One region of the Mesorhizobium sp. M1403 genome, then DNA from elsewhere that is predicted to be linked to it. Evidence: predicted binding sites of a transcription regulator. Region 1 holds the regulator's gene; the other holds the start of a gene.
The links. The regulator LexA, encoded in region 1, represses DNA repair genes until DNA is damaged. The targets are predictions, from matches to a motif close to TGTTCNNNNTGTGTTCNG.
Positions count from the first base shown of each region.

Region 2: the regulator LexA is predicted to act here: its motif matches at 1,935-1,952, upstream of NKH01_RS30345 (YifB family Mg chelatase-like AAA ATPase).

Region 1 is NZ_JAMYKY010000001.1:655,871-663,343, reverse strand. It holds gene NKH01_RS03335 (molybdopterin molybdotransferase MoeA) at 1-1,194, shown strand, start outside; gene NKH01_RS03330 (hormone-sensitive lipase) at 1,202-2,032, opposite strand; gene kynU (kynureninase) at 2,131-3,378, opposite strand; gene lexA (transcriptional repressor LexA) at 3,850-4,581, shown strand; gene NKH01_RS03315 (ComEC/Rec2 family competence protein) at 4,575-7,040, opposite strand; gene gltX (glutamate--tRNA ligase) at 7,136-7,473, shown strand, end outside.
Region 2 is NZ_JAMYKY010000031.1:7,548-15,020, reverse strand. It holds gene NKH01_RS30360 (glycosyltransferase) at 1-343, shown strand, start outside; gene NKH01_RS30355 (GtrA family protein) at 351-725, shown strand; gene gshB (glutathione synthase) at 942-1,883, shown strand; gene NKH01_RS30345 (YifB family Mg chelatase-like AAA ATPase) at 2,044-3,576, shown strand; gene NKH01_RS30340 (GNAT family N-acetyltransferase) at 3,576-4,184, shown strand; gene NKH01_RS30335 (malate synthase G) at 4,386-6,557, opposite strand; gene NKH01_RS30330 (hydantoinase/oxoprolinase N-terminal domain-containing protein) at 6,848-7,473, opposite strand, start outside.

The sequences.
Region 1 (7,473 bases):
CCAGTTGCTGAGGCGCTCGAGCGCCTGTTGGACGGCGCAGCTGCACTGCAGGGCGAACGCGTCGCGCTGCTGGATGCCGCCGACCGCGTGCTGGCGGAGCCGGTTGTGGCGCTCCGCACCCAGCCGCCGTTCAACGCCTCCGCCATGGACGGCTATGCCGTGCGGGCGGCTGATATCGCGTCCTTACCAGCAAAGCTTTCGGTGGTCGGCATGGCGCCGGCCGGAAGCGGCTTTGCCGGGACGGTGCAGCAGGGGCAGGCCGTCCGTATCTTCACCGGCGCGCCGCTTCCCGAAGGCGCCGACACCATCGTCATCCAGGAGAACGTCCGCGATCTCGGCCGCGGTGTCGTCGAAGTGACGGAGCCGACGGTGCAGGGGCGAAACATCCGCCGCCTCGGGCTCGATTTCGCCAAAGGCGACGTCCTGCTGCACAAAGGCCGCCTGCTCGACCCGGCGGCCTTGTCGCTGGCGGCATCGGCCAACCACCCCGAGGTCGGCGTGGTCAAAAGGCCGTTGGTCGCCATCATCGCCACCGGCGACGAATTGCTGCCGCCGGGCAGCGAGCTTGGCCCCGACCAGATCATCTCCTCCAACGCCTATGGTGTCGCCGCCGCCGCACAGTCGGTCGGTGCGCGAGTGCTCGACCTTGGCATCGCGCCGGACCGCAGGGAGGCGATCGCTGCGCTGGTGGAAAAGGCCGTGAAGGCTGGCGCGAACGTCATCGTCACGCTGGGCGGTGCCTCGGTCGGTGACCACGATTTCGTCCATGACGTGCTGACCGGGCAAGGCATGACTCTCGATTTCTGGAAGATCGCCATGCGGCCGGGCAAGCCGCTGATGTTCGGGCGGCTGGGCGACATTCGCTGCATCGGCTTGCCCGGCAATCCGGTGGCGAGCCTGGTCTGCACCCAGCTCTTCCTGAAGCCGCTGCTGGCGCGGCTCGGCGGCCGCGCCTTTCAGCAGGATATGCGTGAGGCACGGCTCGGCGCTGCCATGCCGGCCAACGATCTCAGGCAAGATTATGTGCGGGCTGTTGTCACAGACGACGCCGGTACGCTCGTGGCGACGCCGTTCGGCATCCAGGACTCCTCGATGCTGAAAATGCTGGCCGATGCCAACGGGCTGATCGTCCGTGCGCCGTTCACGCCCGCCGCGGCGGCGGGCGCCGCCTGCGACGTGCTGATGCTACGCTGAACCTGCCTCACTCCGAGATCAAGGTCCGGGTCAGCGGATGGTCTGGATCGGCCAAACCGTCGATGATGTTGAAATGATGCCGGTCAGGCTCGACTACCGAGCTGGTCGCGGCACCCAGGCCGATCCAGATATTGGCCAGCAACGCGCTCTGGCGCAGGAATTCGGCGCGCTCGCTGCCGCCGGCCCAGCAGGTCAGGCGGGCCTTGTCCATCGGGCGCAGCAGCACCGGGCTTTCGATCTGCGCCTCCGCCTCATCGATCGCCAGCGTCTCGTTCATGCCGGTGCGCATGATCGGTCGCAAATCGTGCACACCCGAAATCGACACCACATGACGGACGCGCCGGACCACTTCGGGCGCCAGCGGCGTCGTCGCCGTTATCATCTGGCTAACAAGATGGCCGCCGGCCGAGTGTCCGGTCAACATCAGCGGCCCTGCGACCATCGCCGCCGCCTTGCCGATCGCCGCGCCGACTTCCTTGACGATGCCGCCAATGCGTATCTGCGGACAGAGCGTGTAGGACGGCATCGCCACAGCATAGCCGCGATCAACAGCGCCAGCGGCAAGATGCGACCAGAAACTCTTGTCGAATGCCATCCAGTAGCCGCCATGGACGAACACCACGAGCCCCTTGGGCTTGGTGGCCGGCAGGAAAAGATCGAGCCGGTTGCGTGGGTTTTCGCCATAGGCGATGTCGAGCCGCGCCCTGCCCTCGGTCGAAAGCACGTCGCGAAAAACCCCCGCGGGCTCGACCCAGGCCGCCGGCCAGCGATCGCTGCCGGCTATGTTGGCGCCATTGGCATAGGCGTTGTCCCAATCGGCAATGTGACGTTCGAACACCCTGCGCCCTCCCCTTGGCAATATGGCCTTGCCGCGTAGCCGTGAGCATCGCGCGGCGCGTCGTCGCCAGCCTCACGATGCCAGCTCTCGCATCAATCTCAAGTGACAGCCGCCTTGATGGCGAAGCGCGCATCCTTCCACGCACCGGTGCGCAGGATGTCCACAAGCACTTCGACGGCCTGCCAGACATCGGCATAGCCGACATAGAGCGGGGTGAAGCCGAAGCGCATGGTCGATGGCGCGCGAAAATCGCCGATCACGCCACGTTCGATCAGCGCGCGCATGATCTGGTAGCCATGCTCGTGCATGAATGAAATCTGGCTGCCGCGTTTTTCCCCGTCGCGCGTGCTTTCGAGCGTTAGCCCGTAAGTGCCGCACTTTGCCTCGACAAGCTCGATGAACAGATCGGCCAGCGCGATGCTCTTCTTGCGCACCGCCGTCATGTCGACATCGTTCCAGATGTCGAGCGCGCCCTTCAGCGTGCGCATCGACAGGACCGGCTGGGTGCCGCACAGAAACCGGCGGATGCCGGTGCCGGCCGCATAGCCTGGCTCGAAGGCGAAGGGCCGTGCATGGCCCCACCAGCCGGTGAGCGGCTGCTGGATGTCGGCAAGATGCCGCTCAGCCGCATAGATGAAGGCAGGCGCGCCCGGTCCGCCATTCAGATATTTGTAGGTGCAGCCAACGGCAAAATCGGCGTTTGCCTTGTCGAGCTCGACTGGCATCGCACCGGCGGTGTGGCAGAGATCCCAGACGATCATCGCCCCGGCTTCCTGGGCCCTGCGCGTCAGCGCCGGCATGTCGCGCAGTTCGCCCGACCTGTAGTTGACGTGGTTGACCAGCACCACGGCGGTGCCTTCGTCGATCAGCTCTTCGATGCTCGGCGCGTCGACCCCCGAGAGGCGAAGCAGCGTATCTTTTCGCGTCGAAACCACACCCTCAGCCATGTAGAGATCTGTCGGAAAACTGTCGCCCTCGGCGACGATGACCTGCCGCTCCGGCCGCATGGCCATGGCGGCGTGCAGCAGCTTGTAGATGTTGACCGATGTCGTGTCGCAGACCACCGTCTGGCCGGCCGCGGCACCGATCAGGCGCCCGAGCTGGTCGCCGAGTTCGAGCGGCATGTTGAACCAGCCGGCCGTGTTCCAGGCGCGGATGAGATCATGCGCCCATTCTTCGGTCGCTGCCTTGCTCAATTCATCGAAAGCTGCACGCGAAGCGGCCCCTAGCGAATTGCCGTCGAGATAGATCACTCCTTGCGGCAGCACAAAGCGGTCGCGCATCGCGCGCAGCGGATCTGCAGCATCCATCGCCCTTATGGCTACGAGATCGCGAATTCCTGTCATGATTTGTCTGCTCCCCCAAGATTCACCGCAACGCCGGACACGCATCGACGGCATCCATCGGTCACGAGCGGTTCTCCATTACCTGGTATCGCGCAGCAAGGCTCCACCGGCGACAAGTTGCCTGACCACGCGGTGGAAACCAGGAGCCAAGCCAACCCAAGGTTGGCGTTTTGACTTCGTTTCGTTCACGGCGCATTGACCAAACCGCACAGTCGATACGGCTTCAATTCCGTGCCCCTTTGCCGGCTGACGGCCGATACCAGTGCCGCCTTCTGGAAACCCAGAGGCCGCAAACGAAAGCAGAATCAAGGCGATGAGGCCCGCGGCGGTGAAAATGCAGCGTCCCGGTTGGCGAGTGGTATCGTTACCCGAGCCCTAACACATTCATTAAACTTTAAACAGTTGCGGAACACAACTGGAACAGATAGTGTTTGTTCTGGGTTTGTTTTTCTGATTCTGTTGGGGGTCGCTATGCTGACACGCAAACAACACGAACTGCTTATGTTCATCCACGAAAGGCTGAAGGAAAGCGGTATCCCGCCCTCCTTCGACGAGATGAAGGAAGCGCTCGACCTGGCTTCCAAATCGGGAATCCACCGGCTGATTACGGCGCTGGAGGAGCGCGGCTTCATTCGCCGTTTGCCCAACAGGGCCCGTGCGCTGGAGGTGCTGCGCCTGCCCGATTCGATCGCCCCCGGCCTCAATGCGGCACGCAAGTTCTCGCCGAGTGTCATCCAGGGCAGTCTTGGGCAAGGTCCTCGGCAAGGCAAGCCGACATCGTCGCGCGTCCCTGCAGCCGGCAATGACGACGATGTCGTCGCCGCCGTGTCTATCCCGGTGATGGGCCGCATCGCCGCTGGTGTGCCGATCGATGCCATCCAGCACCAGACGCATTCGATCTCGGTGCCGCCGGACATGATCATGGGCGGCGAGCATTATGCGCTCGAGGTCAAAGGCGATTCGATGATCGAGGCTGGCATTTTCGACGGCGACACGGTGATCATCCGCAATGCCGATACGGCGAGCCCTGGTGAGATCGTGGTGGCACTGGTCGACGAGGAGGAAGCGACGCTGAAGCGGTTCCGCCGCAAAGGCGCCTCGATCGCCCTGGAAGCGGCCAATCCGGCCTACGAGACGCGCATCTTCGGGCCAGACAGGGTCAAGGTACAAGGCAAGCTCGTCGGGTTGATCCGCCGCTACTGAGTAGCGCCCTTGGCGCTGGCTTTAGGCTTGTTGGCCTTGCGGTATGGCGGCAGGCCACGTGTCGCGCGTGAAAACTTCCGTTGCACGTGCCAGGGCCGGTATGATTTTTCGACGGCGAAGCGGATTTCGGCGCGTGTTGCCGCTTGTGGATCGAAATAGACGGCCGCACTTCCCGCGCGCGCCAGTTGCCGTTTGGTGACGACGAGGACCAGCCGGTCGTAGTAGCAGGGATTATGGGCGGTGGCGTCGTCGATGACGATCAAGCTGGCAAAGGCGCAGGCTGGCCGTGCAGTATCGCGGTCCTTGGCTTGCGCGATGATCGCGCCGGATGGATGCCTGGCAAGGCAGAGACCGTCCGTGCAAATGAACGGCATGCCCGGCGGTAGGGCGGCTGGATCGGCAATGTCGAATTGCGGATCGTTCTTTCCAGGTGTTTCCGGCGCGACGATAGCCTCTGATGTGAGCGCGCGTTTCCAGTTGTCGATGGTGAACTCATTCGGGCGTGCCCGGTTGACCGCGAGTTCACCGCTGCCGATCGGCAGCGCGACGAGCCGTGCGTCCTCCGAGATCAATACATCGGGTACGCGCGTCTGCGTTGTCGTTAGCAGGCCGGCGAGCGCAAAAGGAAGTGCCACGAGCCGCAACCAGGTCGTCGCCATGCTGGCAATGACGAGGGCGATCGTCACCAAAAGGACAGATCTCAGCGAAATCAGCCCGACCGCATCGATCGGCGAGCGCTCGGAGATCCACCCGGACAGGGCGATCATCGCCGTCAGCCCCTTGCCCATCACGTAGAGGAAAGGCCCATCCGCGCCGAACGGCATCGCCAGCGCACTGAGGACGGCGAAGGGCATGACGACCAGTGAGACGATCGGCATGATGGCCAGATTGGCGAACAGGCTGAGCGGCGCCACGCGCTGGAAATGCCATATGGCGAAAAGCGCCGTGGCGCTCCCTGCAATGATCGAGGTCATCGCCAGGCCGCCCATGCCCAGCAGGACCTTTCGAGCGGCAAAGCGTAGCGGCGACCGCCGGGGTGGCGGCGTGGTGGCCCTGCCGGCGCGGTAATCGGACCAGCCTGCATATGCGCCGACAAGGGCCGCCGTCGCGGCGAAGGACATCTGGAAGCTCGGACCGACCACCTCGTGCGGCGACACCAGAATGACCGCGATGGCCGAGATCGCCAGATTGCGCATGGTGAGCGCGGCCCGGTCGAAGAGCACGGCGATAAGCATCACCGCAAGCATGATGAAGCTGCGTTCGGCCGCCACCACAATGCCGGAAAAGACGAGGTAGGCCGCAATCGAAAAAAGCGCGGCGGCCGCGGCATATTTCTTGACCGGCCGTCGCGATGAGAAATCGGGAAACAGCGCAAAGGCGCCGCGTAGCAGCGCCATGATGGTGCCGGCGACCAACGCCATATGCAGCCCCGAGATGGAGATGATGTGGTAGATGCCGGTACGCCGCATCGCTTCGTTGACCTCGTCGGGAATGCCGGCGCGCACGCCGACGATCAGTGCAGCAGCAATCTCGCCCTCGGCGCCGCCGATGCGGCTGCGGATATGGTCGGCGATGGATTCGCGCGCGTCTTCGATCGCGGAAGAAAGCCGTGCGGCAAGCGGCATGCTGCCCGACGGCACGACTTTCGGATTGCCGAGAAAAAAGCCGCTGCCGCCGATACCGGCAAAATAGCTGTCGAAAGAGAAATCATAGCTGTCGGGTCGCACCGGGCCGGTCGGTGGCAGCAGCCGCACATAGCCGGCGATCTCGGAACCGGCGGTCAGCTCAGCCGGTATTTTCATCGCCGAAACGCGGACCCGTTCCGGCATGTAGCGCAGTGTCGGCCTGGCGGTTGAGATCACATCGATCGTCAGCCTGATGCGGCCGCTCGCCATGGGCTCGAACGATACGACGCGACCCGTGAGGCGCGTCGAGATTTCAGAACCGAGCATATGCGTTCCGACACGCCAGGTCTCGACCTTGGCGGCAAGCACGCCAAGCGCGCAGAGCAACGCCGCCATGAAGCACAGGCGGGTTCTGGGCCACGACCGCGAGGCGACGGCACAGAGGGCTGCCAAGGCGACGATTGCGATCGGCTGTGGAAAGGCCGGCTCCTCCGCCAGCGCAAAATATACGACCACCCCGCATGCGAGGAACACCGGCACCAGCAGGAAGGCGACCCCACGGTCGAGCTCCAGACCGGCCGCCGAGGTTACGCCGTTGCGGATACGGGACGGTGACGGGAGGCGGAAACGCCGGCGTAGGCGCACGATGGGCTCGGCCGCGGGCACGAGAACCGTTGCTGGGTCGCTCGCCGGCAGCGACGGGGCATCAAAGCGTGGAGCCGGCAGCAATGCCGGTGCCGGCAGGACAGGCACGGGCGCGGCAAACAGCAAGCGTTCGCTGACGCCGCTGCCAACGTCCTCGCCCTCGCCCGCACCACGGCCTCGCACAGCCATCGGGTCTGCCCCTTGCGCCCTCGACCTCCTATGCTACATGAACGCGCAACGCGCGAAAGTCCGCAACCCACTTCCTTCGCCTGCCTGAGAGTTCCATGCCCGACAAGGTCGTCACCCGTTTTGCCCCCTCGCCCACCGGCTATCTGCATATTGGCGGGGCGCGCACGGCGCTGTTCAACTGGCTGTATGCCAAGCACACAGCCGGCACGATGCTGCTGCGCATCGAGGACACCGACCGCGAGCGTTCCGCCGATGCGGCAACCGCGGCCATCCTCGACGGGCTTTCCTGGCTTGGCCTGACATGGGACGGTGAGCCGGTGTCGCAGTTCGAGCGTGCGCCGCGCCATCGCGAGGTGGCCGAGGAACTCGTTCGCATGGGCAAGGCCTATTATTGTTACGCGACGCCTGCCGAGTTGGAGGCAATGCGCGAGAG
Region 2 (7,473 bases), on a different contig from region 1:
GTTCGCCATGCTGATGAAGGAGACACAGCCGCTGCGTTTCTTCGGCGCTTTTTCGGTGTTCTTCCTGGCATCGAGCCTGTTCCTGATGGCGCCGGTGCTGATCGAGTTCGCCGAAACCGGGCTTGTGCCGCGCATGCCGACCTGGGTGCTGTCGGTCGGGCTGCTGCTGCTGTCGATGCTGGCGGCGGTGACCGGGGTAATCCTCGATTCGGTGTCGCGCGGCCGGGCCGAGCAGAAGCGCATCTTCTATCTGTCGATGCCTTCCGGTCGCGTCGAACGTGAACGTGCAAGCGCCCTCGCGACTTTGAAGGCCGGACCGGGCAAGACCCCGCGCGCGGCCTAGAGCCTGAATGGGACGCCTCGCCCGCTTCATTTTCGCCGGCGGCGTCGGCTTCGTCGCCGATGCGGCGGCGCTTTGGCTGGTGCTGACGATAGCGCCGCTCGGACCATTCGCGGCTCGCATCATTTCGATCGGTTTTGCCCTGTCCGTCACCTGGTTGATCAACCGCCATCTGACGTTTTCGCCTTCCAGCCGCGGCATCGCGCAAGAGGGCGCACGCTATGGCGGCGTCGGCATTGCCACCAGCGTCGTCAATTATCTCGTCTATTGCGCCATCCTGTTCGCGCTGCCGACGGTGTCGCCGCTCATCGCCCTTGCGGTCGCCTCGCTGATTGCCATGGCGCTGTCCTTCCTCGGCTATTCCAAGCTGGTCTTCGATCGCTGACGGCACATCGCATTGGGATCTGCGCCAAACGAAGCGCAGCCTCATCATGACCTTGGCCGATTGGCAGAAGCCGCCGATTTCCTTATATCGCTGTCGTCGATGCATCGGCGCGAAAATCGGAATCGATTTTCGGACAGCACGATGCATGGATTCAAAAGTGTTGGAGCGTACTTTGTGCATCCAAGTGGATCGCTGCAAGTGCGCCGGAGAGCTGCCATGCCCCTGAAAGTCGCCGTCCAGATGGACCACATCTCCACCGTGTCGATTGCCGGCGACACGTCGTTTGCGCTGTCGCTGGAAGCGCAGCGGCGCGGCCACCAGCTGTTCCACTACACGCCCGACCGGCTGTCGCTGCGCGACGGCAAGGTGTTTGCCCGCATCGAGGCGATGCAGGTCCGCGACGAGAAGGGCAGCCATTATTCACTGGGCGAAGAAATCCGTACCGATCTTTCGGAGATGGACGTCATCCTTTTGCGGCAGGATCCGCCCTTCGACATGAACTACATCACCACCACGCATATCCTCGAGCGCATCCATCCGAAGACGCTGGTGGTCAACGACCCGGCCTGGGTGCGCAACAGCCCGGAAAAGATCTTCGTCACCGAATTTCCCGACCTGATGCCGGACACGCTGATCACCAAGGATCCGCTCGAAGTCGCCGCCTTCCGCAAGGAGTTTGGCGACATCATCGTCAAGCCGCTCTACGGCAATGGCGGCGCCGGCATCTTCCACCTGCACGAGGCCGACCGCAACCTCGCCTCGCTGCTCGAAATGTTCGGCCAGATGTTCCGCGAACCCTACATCGTGCAGCGCTACCTCAAGGAGGTGCGCGCCGGCGACAAACGCATCATCCTGATTGACGGCGAGCCGGTCGGCGCCATCAACCGCGTGCCGGCCGAGCACGATTCGCGCTCCAACATGCATGTCGGCGGCCGCGCCGAAAAGACCGAGCTGACAGAGCGCGAACGCGAGATCTGTGCCCGCATCGGCCCGTCGCTGAGGGAGCGCGGCTTCATCCTCGTCGGCATCGACGTCATCGGCGACTACATGACCGAGATCAACGTGACCTCACCGACCGGCATACGCGAAGTGAAGCGCTTCGGCGGCGCCGACATCGCCAGCCTGTTCTGGGATGCGGTGGAGGGCAAGCGTAACTAGTCTCGCTTCGGAGCGGCCGCGTTGCAACCCATTGGAGCCGCTGCGTTCAGCCGTTCCCCAAATGTTCTTGCCTTCGCCGGAAATCTGTGGTTGTCTTCGGTGACGCCGTTCGCGGCATGATCGCAAGGGCTTGGGGCAAGCCTGCAGCCGGGGTGAAGACATGGTGGCGCGGGTTCGCACGGTTGCTTTCCAGGGCATCGAGGCCGTGCCGGTCGACGTGCAGGTGATGATCGCGCCGGGCAAGGTCAACATGCACATCGTCGGCCTGGCCGACAAGGCTGTAGCCGAAAGCCGCGAGCGGGTGCAGGCGGCGCTGCATGCATCCGGCCTGTCGATGCCGTCGAAGAAGGTCACCGTCAATCTGGCGCCTGCCGACCTGCCCAAGGAGGGCAGCCATTACGATCTGCCGATCGCGCTCGGTTTGATGGCGGCACTCGGCGCCATTCCGGGCGACATGCTGGCCGGCTATGTCGTGCTTGGCGAATTATCGCTCGACGGCACCATTGCCGCGGTGGCCGGCGCGCTGCCGGCGGCGATCGGCGCCAATGCCGAAGGCAAGGGCCTGATCTGCCCGTTCGCCTGCGGGCCGGAAGCGGCGTGGGCCGGCAAGGATTTCGACATATTGGCGCCGCGCAGCCTGATCGCCATCGCCAATCATTTTCGCGGCACGCAGGTCCTGTCGCGGCCGGAAGCCGGCATCCATGCTTCGGCGCGCGACCTGCCCGACCTTGCCGACATCAAGGGGCAAGAGACCGCCAAGCGGGCGCTGGAGGTGGCGGCAGCCGGCGGCCACAATCTGCTGATGGTCGGTCCGCCCGGGTCCGGCAAATCGATGCTGGCGCAGCGGCTGCCGTCGATCCTGCCGCCGCTTGCGCCGAAGGAATTGCTCGAAGTCTCGATGATCGCGTCGGTGGCCGGCGAACTCGGCGAAGGAAAGCTCACCGACCGGCGGCCGTTCCGCGCGCCGCATCATTCGGCCTCGATGGCGGCGATGGTCGGCGGCGGCTTGCGCGTGCGGCCGGGCGAGGCCTCGCTTGCCCATCACGGCGTGCTGTTCCTCGACGAGTTTCCCGAATTCTCGCCGCAGGCGCTCGATGCGCTGCGCCAGCCGCTGGAGACCGGCGACTGCATGATCGCGCGCGCCAACCATCGCGTCACCTATCCGGCGCGCATCCAGCTGGTCGCGGCGATGAACCCGTGCCGCTGCGGCATGGCCGGCGAGCCAGGCTATCGCTGCCTGCGCGGCGACCGCTGCCGCACCGACTACCAGGCGCGCATTTCCGGCCCGCTGCTCGATCGCATCGATCTCAGGATCGAGGTACCGGCGGTTTCGGCCAGCGATCTGATCCGGCCGGACCGGGCGGAGAAGAGTGCAGCCGTGGCACTGCGCGTCGCTCGTGCCCGTATGATCCAGCGTGAGCGTTTCGAACGGCTCGGCGCGACCTCCGCCACCACCAACGCGCATTGCTCACCGTCGGTTATCGAGGAGATCGCCATGCCCGATGCCGCCGGCCTGTCGCTACTGAGGGACGCCAGCGAAAAGCTCGGCTTTTCGGCAAGAGCCTACCACCGCGTCTTGAAGGTGGCGCGGACGCTGGCCGATCTCGAGGCCAGCGAAACGGTCGGCCGCATCCATCTGGCCGAGGCGATTTCCTACCGCATGAGCTCGGAGCGGATGGCACAGGCGGCGTAGTGCTTCTGCTGCTCGCTGGAAGTACGGTTGCGGGTTCGCGCCCGATGATCGCATATGTTACGGTCATGCACCTAACCGGGGCTGAGGCGGGGATGATTTCTGTTTCGCCGGCACGCAGTGCCGAAGACTTCGAGACCATGGCCGGGCTTTGCCGCAAGCTTGCACAATGGGATGTCGACGCCGTGCAGCCTTACGGCGTCTCGGAGGAGGACGTGAGGACCATCTTCCACCCCGAAAGGAGCGGCAGTTCGCTGGCAGCGAAGTTCGGCGCGCCAGATGCCATGGCGTTTATCGCGCGATCGGAGAACCTACCGGCGGGCTGCCTCGCCTTTGACCAGTTCGACGACCATACGGCGGAGATTCACAAGTTTTTTGTCGACGCGTCGTTTCGCGGAAAAGGAATCGGCCGTGCGCTGATGGGGGCCGCGCTGGCGGAGATCCGGAAAGGCCGAATCCGGACGGTATTGATCCACACGACGTTCTACATGAAAAACGCCATTGCCGTGTATGAGTCGTTCGGCTTCAGGCCCTGCCCGCCCTTCCGTGAAACCCCGGAGCCGGTCAGACATACCGATATTTTCATGTCGTGCTCGATCTCGCCCGCGTGAGGTTAGAGGCAGCCGCGGTGTGGAGGACGCGGCGTCCCTCGACTTGCCCTATTTTTGGAAATCGAACCTAGGCCCCGATGATCCTCTTCCTGAGGCGCATCGTCAGAATGGGCGTTGGCGCACTTCATGCAGGACCCCTCCCGGCCCTTCGGGTCACCCTGCCCTCAAGGGGAGGGGGACGCCGGCTCCCGCGCCTTCGCTTCAGGCGCCTTGCTTCGCCTTCAGTTCCAGCCGCCGCGCGTGAAGGACCGGCTCGGTGTAGCCGTTGGGCTGGATGCGGCCTTTGAAGACGAGGTCGCAGGCGGCGAGGAAGGCGATGGACTTGTCGAAATCCGGTGCCATCGACCGGTAGAGCGGATCGCCTTGGTTCTGGCGGTCGACAATCGCCGCCATGCGCTTCATCGTTTCCATGACCTGCTCGGGCGTGCAGACGCCGTGGTGCAGCCAGTTGGCGATGTGCTGCGAGGAAATGCGCAGCGTGGCACGGTCCTCCATCAGGCCGACGTCGTTTATATCTGGCACTTTCGAACAGCCGACGCCCTGGTCGATCCAGCGCACGACGTAGCCCAGAATGCCTTGTGCGTTGTTGTCGAGTTCCTTCTGGATGTCTTCAGGCGACCAGTTCGGCCGCACTGCGACCGGCACCGACAATATGTCATCCAGCTTCGCCCTGGGCCGGCTTTTCAGCGCCTGCTGCACGGCGTGGACATCGACCTTGTGGTAGTGCGTGGCGTGCAGGGTTGCCGCCGTCGGCGACGGCACCCAGGCGGTGTTGGCGCCGGCCTTGGGATGCGCGATCTTCTCCCGGAGCATCGCCGCCATCAGGTCGGGCATCGCCCACATGCCCTTGCCGATCTGGGCGTGGCCGGCCAACCCGCATTCCAGGCCGGTATCGACGTTCCAGGCTTCATAGGCGGCAATCCAGGCGGCCTGCTTCATGTCGCCCTTGCGGATCATCGGGCCGGCTTCCATCGAGGTGTGGATCTCGTCGCCGGTGCGATCGAGGAAGCCGGTGTTGATGAAGACGACGCGGTCCTTGGCGGCGCGGATCGCCTCCTTGAGATTGACGGTGGTGCGCCGCTCCTCGTCCATGATGCCCATCTTGATGGTGTTTTTCGCCATGCCGAGCAGCGCTTCGACGCGGTCGAAAATCTCGACGGCGAACGCGACTTCGTCGGGGCCATGCATCTTGGGTTTTACGATGTACACCGAGCCGGCGCGAGAATTGGCGCGGCGCCCGTTCGGGCCAACATCGTGCAGCGCGATCAGCGCCGTAATCGCCGCATCCATGATGCCTTCCGGCACCTCGTGGCCGTCGCGGTCCGATATCGCCGGATTGGTCATGAGGTGGCCGACGTTCCTGACCAGCATCAGCGAGCGGCCGGGCACGGTCAGCGTGCCGCCATCGGGCGCGGTATAGGTGCGGTCGGGGTTGAGCCTTCGGACAAAGCTCTTGCCGGCCTTGGTGATCTCTTCAGCCAGGTCGCCCTTCATCAGGCCGAGCCAGTTGCGGTAGACCAGCACCTTATCCTCGGCATCGACGGCCGCCACCGAATCCTCGCAGTCCTGGATGGTTGTCAGCGCCGATTCCAGCACGACATCGGCAATGCCGGCCGGATCGGTGCGGCCGATCTGGTTGTTGCGGTCGATGGCGATTTCGATGTGCAAGCCGTTCTTGACCAGCAAGACGGCTTCGGGGTCGGCGGCATCGCCGCGATAGCCGGCAAACTGCTTGGGGTCGGCAAGCGTGGTGGCGCCGCCGCCCTCGCCCAGCCGCAACATGCCGTTGGCGACCGAAAGCCCGTTCACGCCGGCCCATTTGCCTGTCGTGAGCGGCACCGCCTCGTCGAAGTAGCTTTTCGCCCAGGCGACGACCTTGGCGCCGCGCGCCGGATTGAATTTGTTGCCTCGCTCGGCGCCGTCCGTCTCCGGGATGGCGTCGGTGCCGTAGAGCGCATCATACAGTGAGCCCCAGCGCGCATTGGCGGCATTCAGCGCATAACGCGCATTCATCACCGGCACCACCAACTGCGGCCCGGCGACCAGCGCGATTTCCGGGTCGACATTTTCGGTCGTCACGCTGAAGGCCGGCCCCTCGGGCAGGAGATAGCCGATCTCGCGGAGGAAGCTCTTGTAGGCCTCCATGTCGACGGGCGCGCCATTGTCGCGGTACCAGCGGTCGAGCTTGTCCTGCATGGCATCGCGTTTTTCGAGCAGCGCCCGGTTTTTTGGCGAGAGATCATGGACGATCGCCGAAAAACCGCTCCAGAATGCCTCCGCTTCAATGCCGGTGCCCGGCAACGCCTCGTTCACGACAAAATCATGAAGCTCGCGGGCAATCCGCAATCCGGCGATCTCGACGCGATCGGTCATCAGGGCTTCTCCAGACGAAAGGCTAGGCCGGGCCTTTGGCATGTCGCGGTTGCAGGGTCAATTCGGCATAGGTGAAGGTAGGGCGTTTTCGCCGTTGCAGGAGCTGCCAATCTCCCCACTTGTGGGGGAGATGCCCGGCAGGGCAGAGGGGGGCGTGAAGGATCGCCGACCTTGCCATTTACGACCAGCCGCAAGTCTGAGGTGTTACCGCGAAAGACTGAGACGTTGGCGGGACAGCGCCCCCCTCTGTCCTGCCGGACATCTCCCCCTCGAGGGGGGAGATCGGCTAATCACACCGCAATCCTTGGCCTGCCCGACGCGATCGCCACGACATGCGCCTCGATGAACATGCGCTGGCCCTCGACGGTGGAGACGCGGAATTCGCTGGCGATTTCGATCTCGGCGCTGTCGGTGCCGGCGTCCTTCGCCCGCCCGGCGGCAATAGCGCGCACATCTCTCTCCGCCGCGGCGATCGCCGCCGCCTCGTCGTTGAAATCGCGCACGCTTTCGCCTGAGGCGACACGGAACAGCCCTTCCTTGGGCTGGCTGACCCGCGCCTCGGCCGAAACCCGGACCTGGCCGACGACGGCGCCGAGCGCATTGGCCACATCGGTATCCTCAGGCACCACGCAGTCATTGCCGACCAGCTCGGCCAGGCCGGCATAGTGCAACGGCGCCGAGGCGCCGAGGCCGATGACCGGACGGTCGAGCGCGACGCTGAGCCGGGCGATGCCGGGATGGGCGTCGACGGCGCGCTGGACCAGCGCGTGGGCGACGGTCGCCGCGCCATCCAGCCCATCCTCGGCGAAGGCGGTCTCGAGGATGACTTCCGCCGACAGGCGGGTCAGCGTGGTCAGCACCCGTTCCGAGATCGCCTCCGGCGAGGCGGCGATGAACTGGCCGCGGCCGTCACGCC